DNA from 4 places in the Paenibacillus sp. FSL H8-0260 genome. Region 1 is predicted to be linked to each of the others. Evidence: riboswitches for the same ligand, from Rfam matches in the RefSeq annotation. Region 1 holds a riboswitch; each other region holds the start of a gene.

The links. A riboswitch is a leader RNA that binds a small molecule or an ion and turns the genes downstream of it on or off. The one in region 1 is predicted to bind cobalamin.
Region 2: another riboswitch for cobalamin. It lies ahead of MHI51_RS04090 (S-layer homology domain-containing protein); the one in region 1 lies ahead of MHI51_RS04760 (DUF4430 domain-containing protein).
Region 3: another riboswitch for cobalamin. It lies ahead of MHI51_RS02565 (anaerobic ribonucleoside triphosphate reductase); the one in region 1 lies ahead of MHI51_RS04760 (DUF4430 domain-containing protein).
Region 4: another riboswitch for cobalamin. It lies ahead of metE (5-methyltetrahydropteroyltriglutamate--homocysteine S-methyltransferase); the one in region 1 lies ahead of MHI51_RS04760 (DUF4430 domain-containing protein).

The regions. Positions count from the first base shown of each region.
Region 1 covers NZ_CP150298.1:1,111,905-1,116,149, forward strand. Annotated here, with positions in the region: gene MHI51_RS04755 (glycosyltransferase) at 1-1,656, shown strand, start outside; cobalamin riboswitch at 1,784-1,987, shown strand; gene MHI51_RS04760 (DUF4430 domain-containing protein) at 2,157-4,245, shown strand, end outside.
Region 2 covers NZ_CP150298.1:943,545-947,789, reverse strand. Annotated here, with positions in the region: gene MHI51_RS04090 (S-layer homology domain-containing protein) at 1-2,678, opposite strand, end outside; cobalamin riboswitch at 2,841-3,042, opposite strand; gene MHI51_RS04085 (cellulase family glycosylhydrolase) at 3,384-4,245, shown strand, end outside.
Region 3 covers NZ_CP150298.1:585,410-589,654, reverse strand. Annotated here, with positions in the region: gene MHI51_RS02590 (DUF3221 domain-containing protein) at 1-27, shown strand, start outside; gene MHI51_RS02585 (hypothetical protein) at 530-859, shown strand; gene MHI51_RS02580 (hypothetical protein) at 1,085-1,300, shown strand; tRNA gene MHI51_RS02575 (tRNA-Thr) at 1,442-1,513, opposite strand; gene MHI51_RS02570 (MTH1187 family thiamine-binding protein) at 1,607-1,915, opposite strand; cobalamin riboswitch at 2,294-2,529, shown strand; gene MHI51_RS02565 (anaerobic ribonucleoside triphosphate reductase) at 2,771-4,245, shown strand, end outside.
Region 4 covers NZ_CP150298.1:4,998,357-5,002,601, forward strand. Annotated here, with positions in the region: gene metE (5-methyltetrahydropteroyltriglutamate--homocysteine S-methyltransferase) at 1-1,823, opposite strand, end outside; cobalamin riboswitch at 1,978-2,184, opposite strand; gene MHI51_RS22325 (undecaprenyl-diphosphate phosphatase) at 2,284-3,144, opposite strand; gene MHI51_RS22330 (DedA family protein) at 3,195-3,818, opposite strand; gene MHI51_RS22335 (FtsX-like permease family protein) at 3,836-4,245, opposite strand, start outside.

The sequences.
Region 1 (4,245 bases):
CGCGTGATGTCTGAAACTTATTTCCGTAAGCAGCTACTTGAGCCTTATATGGAATCAAGACTAGCTGCGGCGTCCAGATCTGCGGATATTCTGAGCTTTGTGCTCCATTGGGGGCGGTTCCTGCCAGTGGCGTTAGAGCAGTCTTTTGCTCAAAATGCTGTGAAGGATTATTTGCTAGAAAAGCTCCAGCTGGAGCATGATCCGGTGGCTTCTGTGGCGGAAATTCATGAAATTGTAGATAAGGCAGAAAAAGATCGCCGCAAAGGAACAGGAGTTGCTCCTAAGGCACTCTCCCTAATGCAGGATCTTGCTGCTTCAGCAGATAGATTCTTACTGAACCGCTTATCGCTTTCTGATATGACGCAGGAGGAGCTTCTGGAGGTAGTTTTTTTACGGTATGGTAATGTTGTCGATTGGCAGCCGCCACTGGATAGGATTAGCAAGCAGAAAGAGAATGCGCTGCGTGCCGCTTACCGCTGGTTTGGTGAAGAGAAGCCGAATGAGGAGATTTTTACAGGATTGTCTCCGCAGGAACTAGACGATGTGCAGCTACTGGGTCGTCGTTTGCTAAAAGAGGCGCGTGTTCTGGAACCCTTTGAACGGCTTCCGCTAGCCTTTTACTATACAACTCAGCGTGAAGGGGGTCCGCTGGATTACGATGCGCTTCTGGAGCTGTTAAAGCGTAAAGCCGGTTCCGACAAAGAAATCATCTATCGGTTTTTTGCTTGGTCGCAAGGCAATCCTTTATTTACGGTTTCGAATAAAAAGCTGCAACCGGGTTACCGTAAGGCGATTCTGAAGTATTTCCTGAGCAGTGATCGTGAAGCGTTCAAGAATCGGGAATTCCGAAAGAACTATGTCGCGGCAGCTCGGCCTGCTCTGCAAAATGTGTACAATGAAGCCCGCTCCCAACTGGCTTCCCCGCTGGCGCGCTGGATCAGCCGCAGCCGATTTCGACTCTTAATCTCCGGCTCCATTACGGGTATTCTGGTGATTATTGCAATTATCGTATTCAGTATGCTGCGTCCGGATGATACGAAGACGGCTCTGCCGGGGACAAGCCCTGAGCCGACCCCTGTCCAGAGTGCAGGCAATGTGCTGCCTCCGGCTTCAGTATACTTGAAGGATCAGAGCGTCGAAGGAGATAAGGGGAGCAGCATATTGGTGTTCACCTTCGCAAGTGCAGATGACTGTGTGCAGTTTCAACCGACTGAGGTTAGTTTAATGTCTTCGTCTACAGAGATAGATAAAAGCTTTAAGGTCGCTGCTACAAATGGCACTTGTCCAGTGCCGTCAACGGATGGGACGGATGAGGGAAACACCGCTGACGAGTCAGATACCGCTGGCACTACTGGAGGAACAGCAGAAGGTGCAGATGCTACTAATTCTGTAGCTGATGCATCTCCGTCTCCTACGCCTTCCTCTGATACTGAGAACAGCACTGGGTTACCTTCCGCAACAGCTGTGACTGAAGGTGAACAACCTTCCTATCAGGTTGAGGTTACATTGGAGTCTGGAGCGACAATTCTAGAGAAAAGTATGATCAAAGCCGGAAGATTTACATTGATCGTAGATCCCGATCCTAATATTCCACCAGCTTCTGATTCAAGTGCTGAACCCTCCCCGACTGCAAGTCCGGATGGAACAGCCGAATAACAAGCTTTCTGAACAGCAATAACTACCGGAAGGTGGCGTATTGCTGTTCATTTTTTTGCTGCCCATACTAAGCTTTTCTATAGACATGCTATGTATTAATAGATATGATTATGGATGTCAAAATAAGATACTACATACTGGAAAAGGTGCAGACTAAATCAATCTAGTCGTCTGCTTAAAAGGGAAGTCCGGTGCAAGAGTCCGGCGCGGTCCCGCCACTGTATGTGCGGAGCGTTTCTTCTATAAGCCACTGCCCCGAAGGTAGGGTGGGAAGGTGAAGAACAGCGATGAAGCATTAGCCAGGAGACCTGCCTTTTTCGTGAGCGTTTCTATTCTTCGTGGGGTAAGAATGTGGAACATATACAGATGGACTGTTGGCAGGAAGCAAGCGCCGCAGCCTCAATTTGTAATCTTCCCTGACCGCCCTCCAAAGGGGCGGTCTTTATGTTATGCGTCTTATTCCCGGCAGTACCCATTCTTATACAGAAAGAGGTTAAACAATGAAGAAAATCATGTCTTCCAAGTTTGTAGCACTTGGGCTGGCCTTATTCATGGTCATTTCAATTCTAGGAACATCTCTTGCTCCGGCGGGACAAATATTTGCAGAAGCGGGCGCTGGCGCCGGTCTGGAGGCAACTGCCGCGGAGCGGATTAATGTTGCGGATGCGACTTATGCGGCTGCAGAATATCTCTTGAAAGGTGGCGTGCAATCGGATTGGCAAGCCATTGGATTAGCGCAAGCAGGGTACAAGCTGCCGGCTAGTTACCTTTCAGAGCTTGAGAAAAAAGTAAAGGATGCAGCTGGCGATTTCACCAATGTAACCGATTATGCTCGAATCGTGCTCGCAGTGAGAGCGATTGGTGCAGATCCTACTAGCTTTGCTGGTAACGGAACGACTCCTGGCTATAATCTGATTGAGAAAATTTATAATAATAGCAAGCTCAGTGAACAGACGCTTAATAATCCGGTATATGCTTTACTTGCGCTGGATTCTGGTAAATATAATATCCCAAGTGACGCGAAATGGACGGCGGATAAGCTCCTTACGGAGATTCTCTCCAAACAGAATCCGGATGGGGGCTTTGCACTAACCTCAGGTGCAAGTGAGCCTGATATGACAGCGATAACCTTGACGGCTCTGGCGGCACATAAAAATAATCCCGAAGCCTACTTAGCAGGGCTACAAGCCGTAGCTTGGTTATCTACAGCTCAAGATAGCCATGGGGGTTACGGTGACAGTGCTGAAAGTAGCGCACAAGCAATCCTTGGACTCACCTCCTTCGGAGTTGATCCTAGTGGATTAGAATACACCAAAAACAAAGTGGATCTAATGGAGAACCTGCTTAGCTATCGTCTAGCTGATGGTAGCTTCACCCATAGCCGTGGTGGAAGCAGTAATATTCTGGCGACAGAGCAAGGTCTTCAGGCGCTGGTTGCCTATAATTTGCTATATAAAGGAAGCAACAGTAAGCTATACGATTTTTCCAAATCCTCCATTCAGAGCTCACTCATCTACGCTCCAGTAACGATTGAGGGACCACAGGCCACGTTGGCACAAGGGTACGCCTATGCTGGCAACGCACTTGGAGCGTTAGAGAAGCTGGCGCTTCAAACGAACTTGCCGATCACAAATCCTTCGGGCAGTTATGTGACTGGCATCGGAAGTATTGCTGCTGGAAGCTTTGGTGGTTATGACGGATGGATGTATGTTGTATCACGTGACGGAAAATGGATTAATCCCGATGTAGGCATGAGTGATTTTGTACTTAAAGATTCAGATCAGGTACTGGTTTATTATGCCGGAGATGACACTAAGCTTGTGGATTCCGTTACGCTTTCCAAAGCAAATCTTAAAGAGGGCGATTCCTTTACCGTCACTGTAACTAGTAAGACGTGGAAATGGGACGCTGCTACGAACACTTCCTCTCCTGTAACTGCAAAAGCTGCGGGTGTTCAGGTCCAAATTGGAGCTCAGACGGTAACGACGAATGCTAAAGGTGAGGCCGTATTCTCAGGAAATATGCCCGCAGGTGACTATACACTGACTGTAACTGGCTACCGTGAAGGCAAAGCCCCAACGATTGCTAAATATACAAAAGCTCTAAAAGTGATTTCTAAGAATGTAACAGCTTCGCTAACCGTTGAAGGCCCGGAAGGGTTGATTAGTGAGGGGACTTTGAAAGCCTCCAATGCCCTTGAAGCGTTGCAACAACTAGGGTCTACCGATGATTTTAAAGTAGATATCACCAAATCGTCTTATGGCAACTTTGTATCAGGTATCCATGGAGTTTCGCAAGGTACTTACGACGGATGGTGGAGCTTCGTGGTATCACGCGGCGGGGAGTGGATATATCCAAGTGTGGGTATGGATGCGTTCGAACTACAGGAATCCGATCGTGTGCTTGTCTATTATGCAGGAGAAAATACACAGGTTGTAGATGCTGTGGTGCTTACCCCATCACAGCCAAAAGCTAATGAAGCTTTTACTGTAAAGGTTTCACAGAAAAAGTGGGTGTGGGATCAGGAAAGCTTCACTTCTGATCCGGTTACCTCACCAGCTGCAGGTGTGCAGGTTTCGATTGGTGATA
Region 2 (4,245 bases), 170 kb from region 1:
ACATATGGTTTCGATGGAGTGGTTCCGCCACCATTGTTGCCGCCATTTCCTTCACCATTTCCGCTACCATTACCGTTACCACCGTCGCCACCAGGTGTTTGTACTGCACTGGAAGCATACGCAATGTAGTCAGTGAAGTGATTGGTTTTTACAATTAAGTCATTTCCACTATCATAGGCATACTCAGACTTACCGCTTGCAAAACCTAAGTCATCACTTGCAAATTTTTGAATGGCATGAGGGGTGCCATTTTGAATATAAGCAGCTTCTTTTCCTTTAAGGTCCTTAAAGGTTAACGTAATAAATTGACTAAATTCTACTCTTGCACTACCACCCATGGAAAATGCTTGAAGAATGTTATCAAGCTTCTTGTCCCCAGGAATAATCTGATTCACACTATCTTTTAGTGCAGATTCTGCACCGGTTAAAGCTGAAATCAGTTCAATCGCAGAGGCATCCCCACTTGTAACTTTTGCACCCTTAGGAATGACTACAGATACGTTACCTTTTATGGCCTCTATCTGAGGAAGGACGCTATTACTTGGTAAATTGACACTAACCTTTGATTGATTTTCTTCTGAAATAGCTACTGTGATTTCTTTGTTGCTATCTCCAGCGCTGATCGGAACGATATAATCATTAGCGTCATTTGGGATTTCAACTTTCGGGTTCTCCCCAGAAGGTAACGGAAGTTCTTTCGGACCCTCTGGTTGCCCAGGCCCCGGTTCTTCTGGTTGTTCCAGTTTCACATCATTCATATCAAAGAGACGGTTGCTATGATTGAGCAGACGATCATAGGACACAAGTGCATACGTACCTTGGTCCGTTGCCATATTGTCTACTTTGCCTGTGAGGATATGCTTAAATCCACCCTCAGGTGCAGCAAAGCTAAGTAATGCATCAATAAGCGAATTTCCACTTTTAACAAATCTAGCGTCAGTGTGCGGATCTACACCTACACCAGTTAAGGCTACAATTACCTGCGAGATACTCTCGCTGCTAGTGCTTCCCCAGCTTGTAAATCCGCCTTGATTGTTTTGGTTATCGGACAGCCATTGGATGGCCCGATCCACGGCAGCTTTTACATCATCACGGGTTGCATAATAAGGTGCAAGAGCTTGCATCGCCATCGCAGTCATATCGACATCGGCTTTGGTTACGCCTAATGCCCAGCCACCAGCTTCTGCTGTACCTTTTTTAACCTCTTTATCTAAAATGTACTGAACTAGTTTTTCTCTTGTGGTCTGTTCTGTAACTCCATCAACTACAGGGATCTCATAGTTATGGCTATCTAACGCGATCAGAGCAAAAATCGGACCATTATTGCCTTGCTTTTGGATATATTGATAATCAGCGAGTGCTTTTCTCAGATCATATCCCGCAACATTTGTGATATCTTTTCCGATAGAGGTAAGTCCTAGAATCGCTCTGGAATTCTCTGTGCTTTTATTGGCGTCGAGTTTTCCATCCTCTTTAATGATTGATGCTATTTTCGTAGCTACATTATTGTAATAGAGATCATAATAACCGTTAGGTACTGTATAGTTCGCCCGTGCCAGAGAAAGGATCGACCATTCTCCGCTGCCTGTTCCAAACGTTGGATTCTTTACAGTATTTAAAATATAAGCAAGGTTTTTATCTAACTGTTGTTTGACGGCAACTGTAGTTTCCAGTTTGTAAGTAACCTGATAAGTTACATTTGTTTTGTTTCCAGCTCCGTCAAGAGCCGTTACAGTAATTGCATTACTGCCTGAATTCAGAGTAGCTTTGTACTCCCCATTTGCAGGTGATAAAGTAACTCCATTCAGCTTCACTTCTGGAGTAATGTCATAATATACATTGTCTGTGACAGCTACTTTGAAGCTTATTTCTTTATTGGATACTTCCTGTTTATCTTGTATGCCACTTACTGTAATAACAGGGGGTTCAATGTCTAATGCATTATTAAGACCGACAAGCGCATGATCTACACTTATTTGAGAGCTTGCCATGTTTTCGAGCACGGAATAGGCTTCATAAACTGCCGATTGCACTACTGGTCTGTCCAAAATAGTTTCTTTATTAGGGGCACTATTAATCTCGGCGATTTCCGCAGTTAAAGCATCCTTATTGGCAAGTTGAACTGGGATTTCCCCCCAGCCGCCAAGATCAGAACCATAGCCATAAGTGGTGAACTGAGTTCGAATGATGTCACCGTCTTGAGGCTTATAATCGGTCATCCCAAACGGAGGAAACACATTATTTACTGCATACATCCAACCCGACATGGAGGTGTAGTCAAACTGACTTAACCAATCTGGGTCTGCTTTAGTGCCGACTGTATTCCCATCGGCTGAAATCATATCTAAAATATATTGTGGAATATTGACTTCACTTCTGCCACTATCTTTAACTTCTGATAAATAAAAACCACTATCTATATTTCCTAAATATCTATAATTCCCATCACCTAGCGCACGTGTTATTAAAGATGCGCCATTATCGCCTTCATAAATCGGAACTTTAATAGGTTCGTTAATATACCCTTGGCCTAAGGTGAATTTCTCTACGGATACAGATACATACCCTTTAAGGGTAGAGCTTGCTCCATCTGCTTGAGCCGGGATTACACTTGTAGAGAATGTCGTAATAAATACAGCTACAATAAGTAACCACGCTAAAAACTTATTTTTCTTCATTTTTCCATAACCCTTCCCTTCATACCTATGATAAAAAACAGAATAAACTTTCTCATAACCACAAAAAAACCACTCAACATAAACGTCAAGAGGTTAAGATAGTGAACCACAATAATAGCTGGCAAACACTATTCAAGCACCTCTCTATCGATCGTAGAGTTTGATGGTGTAACAGAAAAAGGCAGATATTCTGGCTCAAGTATCATCACCCTTGCTGCCTTCCCAGTTTCCCAGTGGCATTTTGCAAGGACTCCTCTTTCACAGCGGCGGGACCGCGCGGGATTCACACCCGCTTTCCATTTAACCAATCTATGATTGTACTTCCGCAACATTCATAGTTGGCACCTATTCCTAATTTTAAATTTTCATGCTTCATCATATCTAATATATATGTTTTTGTCATGTTATATTTCTTTTTTGTATAACGGGCAGCTAGAGATAATCCTATTTAATAACCAATTTCTACGAGTAGGGTTATTCAAATAATTTCTTTATCCAACTGTGGGGTAAATTAATTTAAATCACTAATTCTTATATGAATTTACCACAAATTAGTAAGGTACTCGCTAAGTGTATTCTATGTTAGGGTATATTCAGAAAGCGTTTACAAAATAAAACTGGAGGTGTTTGTGTTCATCTAACCACCAAGTACAGCGTCAAAGCCAGGTCCAAGCATCCTAAATTTATCTCACAAAGGAGAATTCAATGACTACGCGAATCCAGAAATCCTTCTTATCATTGACACTTGTCACCGCTCTTCTGCTCTCTCTGTTCTCATCCATGGCCGCAGCTGCAACTAAGGACGAGCAACAAGCTAAGGCAGCGCCAAAGAGTAATATCCAATCCTATGTAGACGAAATGCAGCCCGGATGGAACCTTGGCAATACTTTAGATGCTACAGGTGAGGATGAAACCTCCTGGGGCAATCCACGTGTGACCCAAGATCTTATTAAAAAGATCGCCGCTCAAGGCTATAAAAGCATTCGGATTCCTGTGACCTGGGATACTCACATGGGTGCGGCACCAGACTATACCCTAGAAAAGGCCTACCTCGACCGCGTGGAAGAAGTTGTCGGCTGGGCACTGGACGCCAAGCTTTATGTCATGATTAATGTCCATCATGATTCCTGGCTATGGGTAAGCCATATGGAAGAAAAACACGATGAAACGCTGGCACGTTATAATGCAGCCTGGACTCAAATTGCCGATCGCTTCAAGGACAAATCCGATAAGCTGATGTTCGAGAGCATAAATGAACCTCGATTCACCGATGGTGGAAGCACAGACGAAGCAAAAATGGAGCAAATGCTTACTGAACTTAATAACTCTTTCTATCAAATCGTGCGCAAATCCGGTGGGAAAAACGACCTCCGCCCACTTGTATTACCTTCATTAGAGTCTTCACCTACGCAAACAAGAATGGATCATCTCTATAAGACGATTACGGCTCTGAACGATCCAAATATTATTGCGACCGTTCACTTCTATGGCTTCTGGCCTTTTAGTGTGAACATTGCCGGCTACACCACGTTTGAAAAAGATACAAAAAACGATATCACTCAAACTT
Region 3 (4,245 bases), 530 kb from region 1:
AAAAAGATCACCAAAATCAAGAATTGAGCAAAAAGAATAGAATCTACTATAAAGAAGCGGCGTCTCCAAAAGGGACGGCGCTTCTTTATAGTAGATTTAAAGAGAAATCAGAGTATATAATATGGAATATTATATACTCTCAACATCTCTGTTACGGGAATTTCCGAAGCAGAAATACCCTTCCGAATATTTACTATGAATAATCTATCCCGGACTAAACATTTACATAATCTGAATATAATAATTCCGGGACATTCTGTAAACGAAAAAAAGCTCACCAGCCGAAGCCAGTGGGCATAATCCCAAGCATTTGGGAGTTCACTCTTTGTTGGAATTACTGAAACCTTACGATGTAACAACTATAGGAGCTTATAACTTCAGGCAATGTACTATCTCCACAACAAGTAAGCTTTCAACAAGATGCAACAGACAACTATACTCATAATGGTTTCCCAATTAATTCTCCCTGTTCAAAAAGCATCTCAATCTGGTGAAATACTAATAACATTCAGTAGATTGGAGGTTTACCATGACAGAAATTGATGAGAGAAAATGGGGGCAGCAGGATCCTATCAAAGAACCACAAGATCGTTATGAACAGTTTTTAAAAGTTGTATCACTAACCTTTGTGAGTGTCACATTCACTATTATTTTCACTGAGATAAAAATGGGCAACTTTCCCCTTAAGCTCATTTTCTTTATTATTGGACAATTCCTCATTTATGGATATGTGATGAAGAATCTGTCCAAGACCTCAGAAAAATTCAAAAATTCCTGCAAGAAATTAAAAATAAAGCTACCCATTCTCTACATTTTATATTTCTTGTTTCTCTTCTATATTGGGCAACCATATTTATAAAATTACTCTGTGCAAAAAAGTGACCCCACCAACTTCCGGCAGGGTCTAGATCTATATTATAAGGGGGTTATGTAATTACTATAATCCTCTTAGCTTAAATAAGTATGAAGCCCGTCTAAAGATTTGCTGAATTTTTATTATTTTTATCGAAACCGATCAAACAAGGTAACGTATCAATCTTAATTTCCAAATTACTACATATACAAAATGGAGGTGTGTATAAAGATGAAAATATTCAGTCTATTGCTTGTAGCATTGTCTTCCATTGGAGTAGTTGCCACATTCGGATTTTCAACATTCAGCTTCATCACAGGAATTATAGGAGGGCTTATTGCAGCATTTGCAATTTCAGGTTACTTGCAGTCTGTCAGAAGTGATTACCCCAATGAGAGCTATGTGAATAAGCAAGTTAAGTATCAATCGAACTATAATACTTGGTAACAAAAGCCCCACCTTAAACTGGTGGGGTTTTTCATATTCCCAAACACTTGTAAAATCACTTTGTAATATTAATGGTAGAAGAAACAAAAAAGCGCGACTCTCCAAATTTCAAGAATCCGCGCCACGTATGGTTTTTTGGGATGCTGGTGAAGGGAATTGAACCCCCGGCCTACGCATTACGAGTGCGTTGCTCTACCCCTGAGCTACACCAGCTTAACGCTGTTTTTCTGCCAAACAAAAAATATTATACAACTTTCAGCCAGAAACGCAAGCCTATTTCTCCCTGTTTTCCGCCCTCCTAAACTGCTAATCCACCTGTAGCTTACGCTCCACAGACTCTAACTTTCCACGGCTAGTAGAGGGTTTATCGCGGCGGTCGTCTATTTTAAGTGAGGTAGAGACACGTTCTGCACCTGCGGCAAAAGGAGACTCATGCAAAGCTTCTACCGCGGCAAAAATGCGTTGCAGAGGCCCTTCGATGATCGTACCCATAGACGTAAGTTCATAAGTAATCCCTTCTACTGTCTTCAGCACCCGCTGCATATCCGCAACATAGCTGCTAAGACTGGTACTGCCTGTTCCAATTGGAATAACTGTAACTTCAGCAATAGGCATGAGAATACCTCCTCGAAATTTTATAGTAGCTGTCTCCTTCCATTGTAACAATTCCACCGCTCTGTCACAAACTAAGCAAGATTATCCTCCCTTATCTCTTCTATTTCTTCTGATTACTTCAAAATATGACTTTGGGCTAAGAGTATTTTCTCATGAGCAAATTCTAGGGTCATCTGCACTATATTTATGGACTCTTTGTGGCATCTTTTCGGACAATTTATGAATCATTTCGCATCTCCCTGTGGATCAATTGTGGATTACTTATGGACAGCCTGTGGATCATTTGTGGAGTACTTTTAAAGAACCCGCTCCCCGCGCGGGTTTTCTAAAAAACTGTTTACAAACACAACATCTTGGGTTATTTTTATCTAACGACAACAAAATATAGTGGAGACAGGCGCTTTGATCCTTAACCGGATTTAGAGCTTAATAGGGAAGCGCGGTGAGAATCCGCTGCGGTCCCGCCACTGTAACCGGATGGCCTTCTTAAGCTTCTGGGAAGCTTGAGAATCCACATCTCCCGGCAGATGCCACTGAGGGTTAGGAACACCCTTGGGAAGGCGCCGAGAGATCCCACGGAAGCCAGGAGACCTACCTGTTTCGACGACACCAACTATTGATGCCTGCGAGGAACAGGGATGGTGTCCGCATGCGGTCATCTACGTAGAGACCTCTGCAAATATCCGTGTGGATATTTACATAACGCATCGGGCATTTTCTGCCATCCTCGGGTAGGGGATGCTTTTTTTATGTAATCTGAACAAATATACGACTGCTTATAGCAGTCCAACTTCTTATGGATATATGGATTTGATGATAGATGTTTTTCTTTTATACTGAGAGGAGAGCTGTACAATGACGTTGTTGGAGAGACAATTTAATGGAGTAGAAAATGCACGGGAAGTTCTTTTAGAAGAGCTCATTGATTTAGGCCGGGATATTATCGACAGTCGGGATATGGACCTATTGCGCGAGAATGCCAATTTGAATGGAGAGAGTTTCTCCGGTAAAATGAGCAAGTTCGGCAGTGAATATTCAAAATGGTACGCCCGCAATTTTACGATGCCGCCACAGCTAGTGCAGGCTATTGATGACAATGTCGTCTACGTGCATGATCTGGATCAATACGCGATTGGAACGACGAACTGTATTTTTATCCCGTTTGATAAACTTCTCCGTGAAGGTTTCAATACCGGCAACGGCAGCGTTCGTCCTCCGAACTCAATAATGACAGCTATGTCTCTGGTAGCGATTATTTTCCAATCCCAGCAAAATGCTCAATATGGTGGTGTATCCGCCAATAAACTCGACTATGATCTGGCACCTTATGTAACCAAATCCTTCGCCAAGCTGTTCCGCAAGGGTCTGGATTATTTTGAAGAAGGACAAGCTGATGAATCTTTGGGCGAGATTACGATGAGCCGGACCGATCTGGCGGAGTTATATCCAAGAGCGTTCCGTTTTGCACTAAAGGAAACCGAAATCGAAACTCTGCAAGCGGCTGAAAGTATGGTACATAATCTGAATACCATGTCCAGCCGATCCGGTGGACAAATACCGTTTACCAGCATCAACTACGGTACTTGTACTTCACCAGAAGGTCAGCTTGTGATCAGTTCTCTGCTAACCGCAACTATGAACGGACTTGGCAGCGGAGAAACACCAGTGTTCCCGATTCAAATCTTCAAATGCAAGCAAGGAATCAATCAACAGCAAGGCGATCCTAACTATGAACTGTTCCTAAAAGCAGCTGAATGTTCTGCGCGCAGACTATATCCAAACTTCGCTAATCTGGACGCTCCGCTCAACTTGCAGTATTATGATTCAAGTGATCCTGATACGGAGTTCGCTACAATGGGCTGCCGAACCCGAGTGCTCGGTGACCGTTTTGGGCGTAATCATTGCTCTGGGAAGGGCAACCTTTCCTTTAATACACTAAATCTGGTTCGGCTAGGTCTGGCACACGGCACAGTAACAGGCAGACGTACCGTCGCAGACGAAGCTGGCTTCTATGAAGATCTAAATCATTATATGGATATTGCGCTGGAAGGACTTCTCCATCGCTTCCACATCCAAACCGCACAAAAAGCTAAAGCTTCCGATTTCATGATGCGAGAAGGCGTCTGGGAAGGCGGCGAACATCTTGCACCCGATGACACTGTAGGCGATCTGCTGAAGCATGGCAGTCTGTCTCTTGGCTTCATCGGTATGGCGGAATGTATGAAAGCTATGTACGGCAAACACCATGGCGAGGATATGGAAGTTCATGCCAAGGCGCTGGCTATCGTGCGTCATATGCGGGACTATTGCGATCGGAAAAGTGAGGAACT
Region 4 (4,245 bases), 3.0 Mb from region 1:
GGCTCATCCACTTGAATCATTTCGATGCCTGCATCTTCCAACGCTTTTACTTCATGGCGAAGGGCAAGAGCAATTTGATTGGCTACCTCTTCCCGGCTGAGATCATCACGTACAAATGACCAATTGAGGATAGTTACAGGACCCGTCAACATTCCTTTAACCGGAAGCTTCGTCAACGATTGTGCATAGACACTTTCTTTAACAGTCATAGGCTGTATAAATGCAACATCCGCGTAGATCACCGGTGGCTTAACGCAACGGGAACCGTAGGATTGAACCCAGCCATTACTAGTAAACAAGTATCCGTCCAGCTTTTCTCCGAAAAACTCCACCATATCTGTACGCTCGAACTCACCGTGGACCAGAACATCCAAACCTAGCTTTTCTTGGAAGGTAATTGCATCCGCGATCTGCTCACGAACAAATCCATCATAACGCTCCTGATTCCAGACCCCTTTACGCCATTTCAATCTCGCCTGACGCACTTCTACTGTCTGCGGGAAGCTACCAATTGTAGTGGTTGGCAGAAGTGGAAGCTGCCATTTCTCTTGCTGCACCTTTAAGCGTTCAGCAAAAGGCAAACTGCGTTGGTCAGGCAAAGCTGCAAGTGCAAGCACTTGCTCCGCCACATCCTTACGGCCACGCTCAGGTAGTGCACGGAATGCTGCAATAGCTTCACGACTAGCGGCCAGCGCTGCTTTAGAAGCTTCTCCTTTATCTGCGAGGGCTGCTCCGAGCAGACTAAGCTCTGCAAGCTTCTCATCGGCAAACGCTAACGCATTCTTAACAGTCGCCTTCAGCTTCACCTCACCTTGAACGGTGACTGGGACATGCAGCAGACTGCAAGAAGGCTGAAGAATAAGACGATCAAGCGGCACATGAACGCTGAGCTTTTCTACCAGTTGCAGCTTAGCGTCTAAATCGGAACGCCAGATGTTCCGTCCATCAATAATTCCGGCACCCAGCCATTTGTCCTTCGGCCAACCAAGACGTTCGATAGAAGCCAGATTCGCTCCACCATCGTGCACAAAGTCAAGACCCAAGCCTTGAACAGGCAACTCTAGAAGTGCCTCCAACGGTTCAGCAGCTTCGAAATACGTCTGTAAAATAATATTCAAGCCCGGCACGGAGCCGGCAATTTCTGTGTATATCGAGTTAAGCAGTGTTAATTCTTCTTTACTTATGCCTGTAACAATCGCTGGCTCATCGATTTGTACCCAGCTTACCCCTTCTTGCTTCAGTTCCTGTAGCAGTTGAACATAGACTGGAACAAAACGTGCAGCAATCTTGGCGATATCTGCCGCTGCGTAACCTTTGGACAGCTTAAGGAAGGTATACAGACCTAAAAGTACCGGTTTACCTTCAATCCCTGCCTGCGATTTAGCAAAACGATAAGCCGCTAGAGGTTTATTTTCAGTCAGGCGTGGTGTTTGTGTGCCGATCTCTGGAACGATATAGTGATAGTTCGTATTGAACCATTTGGTCATCTCACAGGCAGTAGCTTCAGCATTACCACGGGCCATTGCAAAATAAAGATCAATCCCGATGTCGCCGCCATCATACGTGTACCGTGGAGGTACAATTCCAAACATAACAGCCGTATCCAACACATGGTCATAAAAAGTAAAATCATTCACCGGAATAAGCTCAATTCCTGCCTCTTGCTGGGTCTTCAAATGCTGCAGCTGAATTGCTGCCATTTCGGAGCGGAATTGCTCTTCATTTATTTTCCCCTGCCAGTAGGCTTCCAGTGTCTTTTTCCACTCGCGGTTCTTTCCGATTCTCGGATATCCAAGATTACTTACTTTTACTTTATTCGTCATCTCGATACACTCCCTCTTCCATCTCTTATTTCAAACTCCAAAGCTACTTGCTTTCCTATAAAAAAGAGCGCCCTTCCCTAAAAAAGTCAAAGGGAAAGACGCCCATGATATACCCATGGTTAACGTCTAACACCTCCCTATCTTCCGTAGGTGAAGCAGTGCTGTTGAAACAGGCAGGTCTCCTGGCTAGCGGCGTCAACATCTTGAGCAGTCTTCCCAGCAGTAGTAAATTGCCAGTGACCTCTGTTGCTCGAGATTCTTCCGTTACAGTGGCGGGACCGCATCGGCTTCGAACCGAATTTCCCTATTAAGCCTACCGAATTACTATTTTCCGGTCAGCACCTGTCTCCGATATCATTCATCATTTGAGTGTCTTAATCTGATGTCATCATACGTGAAAGCCCCAGCAATCTGCAATAGATTACTGGGGCTTCTGTTATATCGATTCCTTATAACGGACTTAGAAAAATACGAAATATACTACAGCAGCAAGAATTATACGGTATATAGCAAACGGTAAGAGCTTGATACGATTGATCAGTTTTAAGAAGAAACGCATCGATAACAGCGCAAATAGGAAGGCACTAATAAAGCCTGCAATAAAAAACGGCAACGCGTCCATGGTGAAATATTGCCAGTTTTTCATCAGTGACAACAGACTGGCACCTGCCATGATGGGTACTGCCATAATAAAAGTAAAATCAGCAGCGGCACGATGGCTCATCCCGAGGAGTACTCCACCAGAAATCGTCGAGCCCGAGCGTGAAAATCCAGGCCATAACGAAAAACACTGTACAAGACCTACACCAAGTGCCTGTTTGTATGTAATCTGATCTACACTCTCAGTTCTGATCTTCTTCGGCCCAAACAGATCGGCAATAATCATTAATACAGCCCCAATCACTAGACCAATTAACACTGTTGAGGTAGAGAATAAATGCTCATCAATATAATCATTAAACAGAACACCTAACACACCTGCAGGCACTAACCCTACCAGAACCTGAGTCAGCTTGAGGTGCCCGCCCTGCTCCAACTGCGGTAGCTCCTCTGTTACAGGATCCAACTGCTTACGGCTGAAACGCTTTAAGCCTAACAAATCAATGAACCGATTTCTAAAAATCACAACAACCGCTAATATTGAACCCAGTTGAATAACTACTTTGAAGGTATTTGCCGTATATTGTCCAAATAACTCCTGAGATTTCAGCCACATATCATCAACAATAATCATATGACCCGTGGAGGATACTGGAGCAAATTCGGTTAAACCTTCAACAAGCCCCAAAATAATGGCTTTAATAATCGTTAATAGCTCCATGTGTTTCCCTCCTTTTTAATAGTCATTTCTATTATCAGTCCACTACCCGCTTAGCCCTCAGTGTTCATTCTCCGGCTGCGTTTGCGGAAGTACAGAAACCCAAGAATAACTAATCCGCCAGCAATTAGTACATAGACTACATTGGAGTACACATCCATGTACATGGCAATGTCTTCCCAGGATTCGCCCAATGCCGCGCCAATAAGCACAAGCAGCAAATTCCATCCCAATGTGCCAATCGTTGTGAAGATCATAAATACTCCAAATTTCATGCCCGACATTCCCGCCGGAATCGAAATCAGACTGCGGACCAGCGGAACCATCCGACAAAACAATACAGTCCAATAGCCATATTTATCAAACCAGGCGTCAGCCTTGTGGATATCTTTTTTACTGACCCTAATTAGGCTACCCCAGCGTTCAACCAGTTTCTCTAACCGGCTCACATCCAATAATCGGCCAATATAATAGAGAATTACTGCACCCAGTAGTGATCCAGCCGTGGCAGCAATGATTACACCAGGAATCGTTAAGCTCGTCGTAGTGGTCATAAATCCTCCAAAGGGCAGGATCACTTCTGAAGGAATTGGTGGAAATATATTTTCAAAGGCCAGCATCAGAAAAATACCGAAGTAACCAAACTGCTCCATAAAATCTGTAATCCATGCTTGCATCTTGTTACCCCCATTTCTCATATCAAGTTCTTCTTCAGGTTGCGTAAATAGCGGCTGCGAATAAAAAAGAAGTATAGTCCTTGAGCAGCCAAATATCCGAGTAACACCGCGCCTGTCTCCGTTGCGATAGATAAGTAGAACAACCGTTGAAGCGCAATAAAGGCAAACACACTGTGTAAAATAGCTATTCCGACCGGCACAAAAAACAACAAAGACAGCTGAATCGTAACTATTCGATTGAGTTCTTTATCCGTAAGCCCCATCTTGGACAAAGTGGAATATTGATTGCGATCATGATCAAGATCGGTATATAACCGGAAGTAAAGAAAGCTGCCTGCCGCGATAAAAAAGACAGTACCCACCAGCAAGGAAGCAAAAAGCATTGTGTTATACAATGTTTTCTGAAGCTCAAACAGCGTGCCGCTGA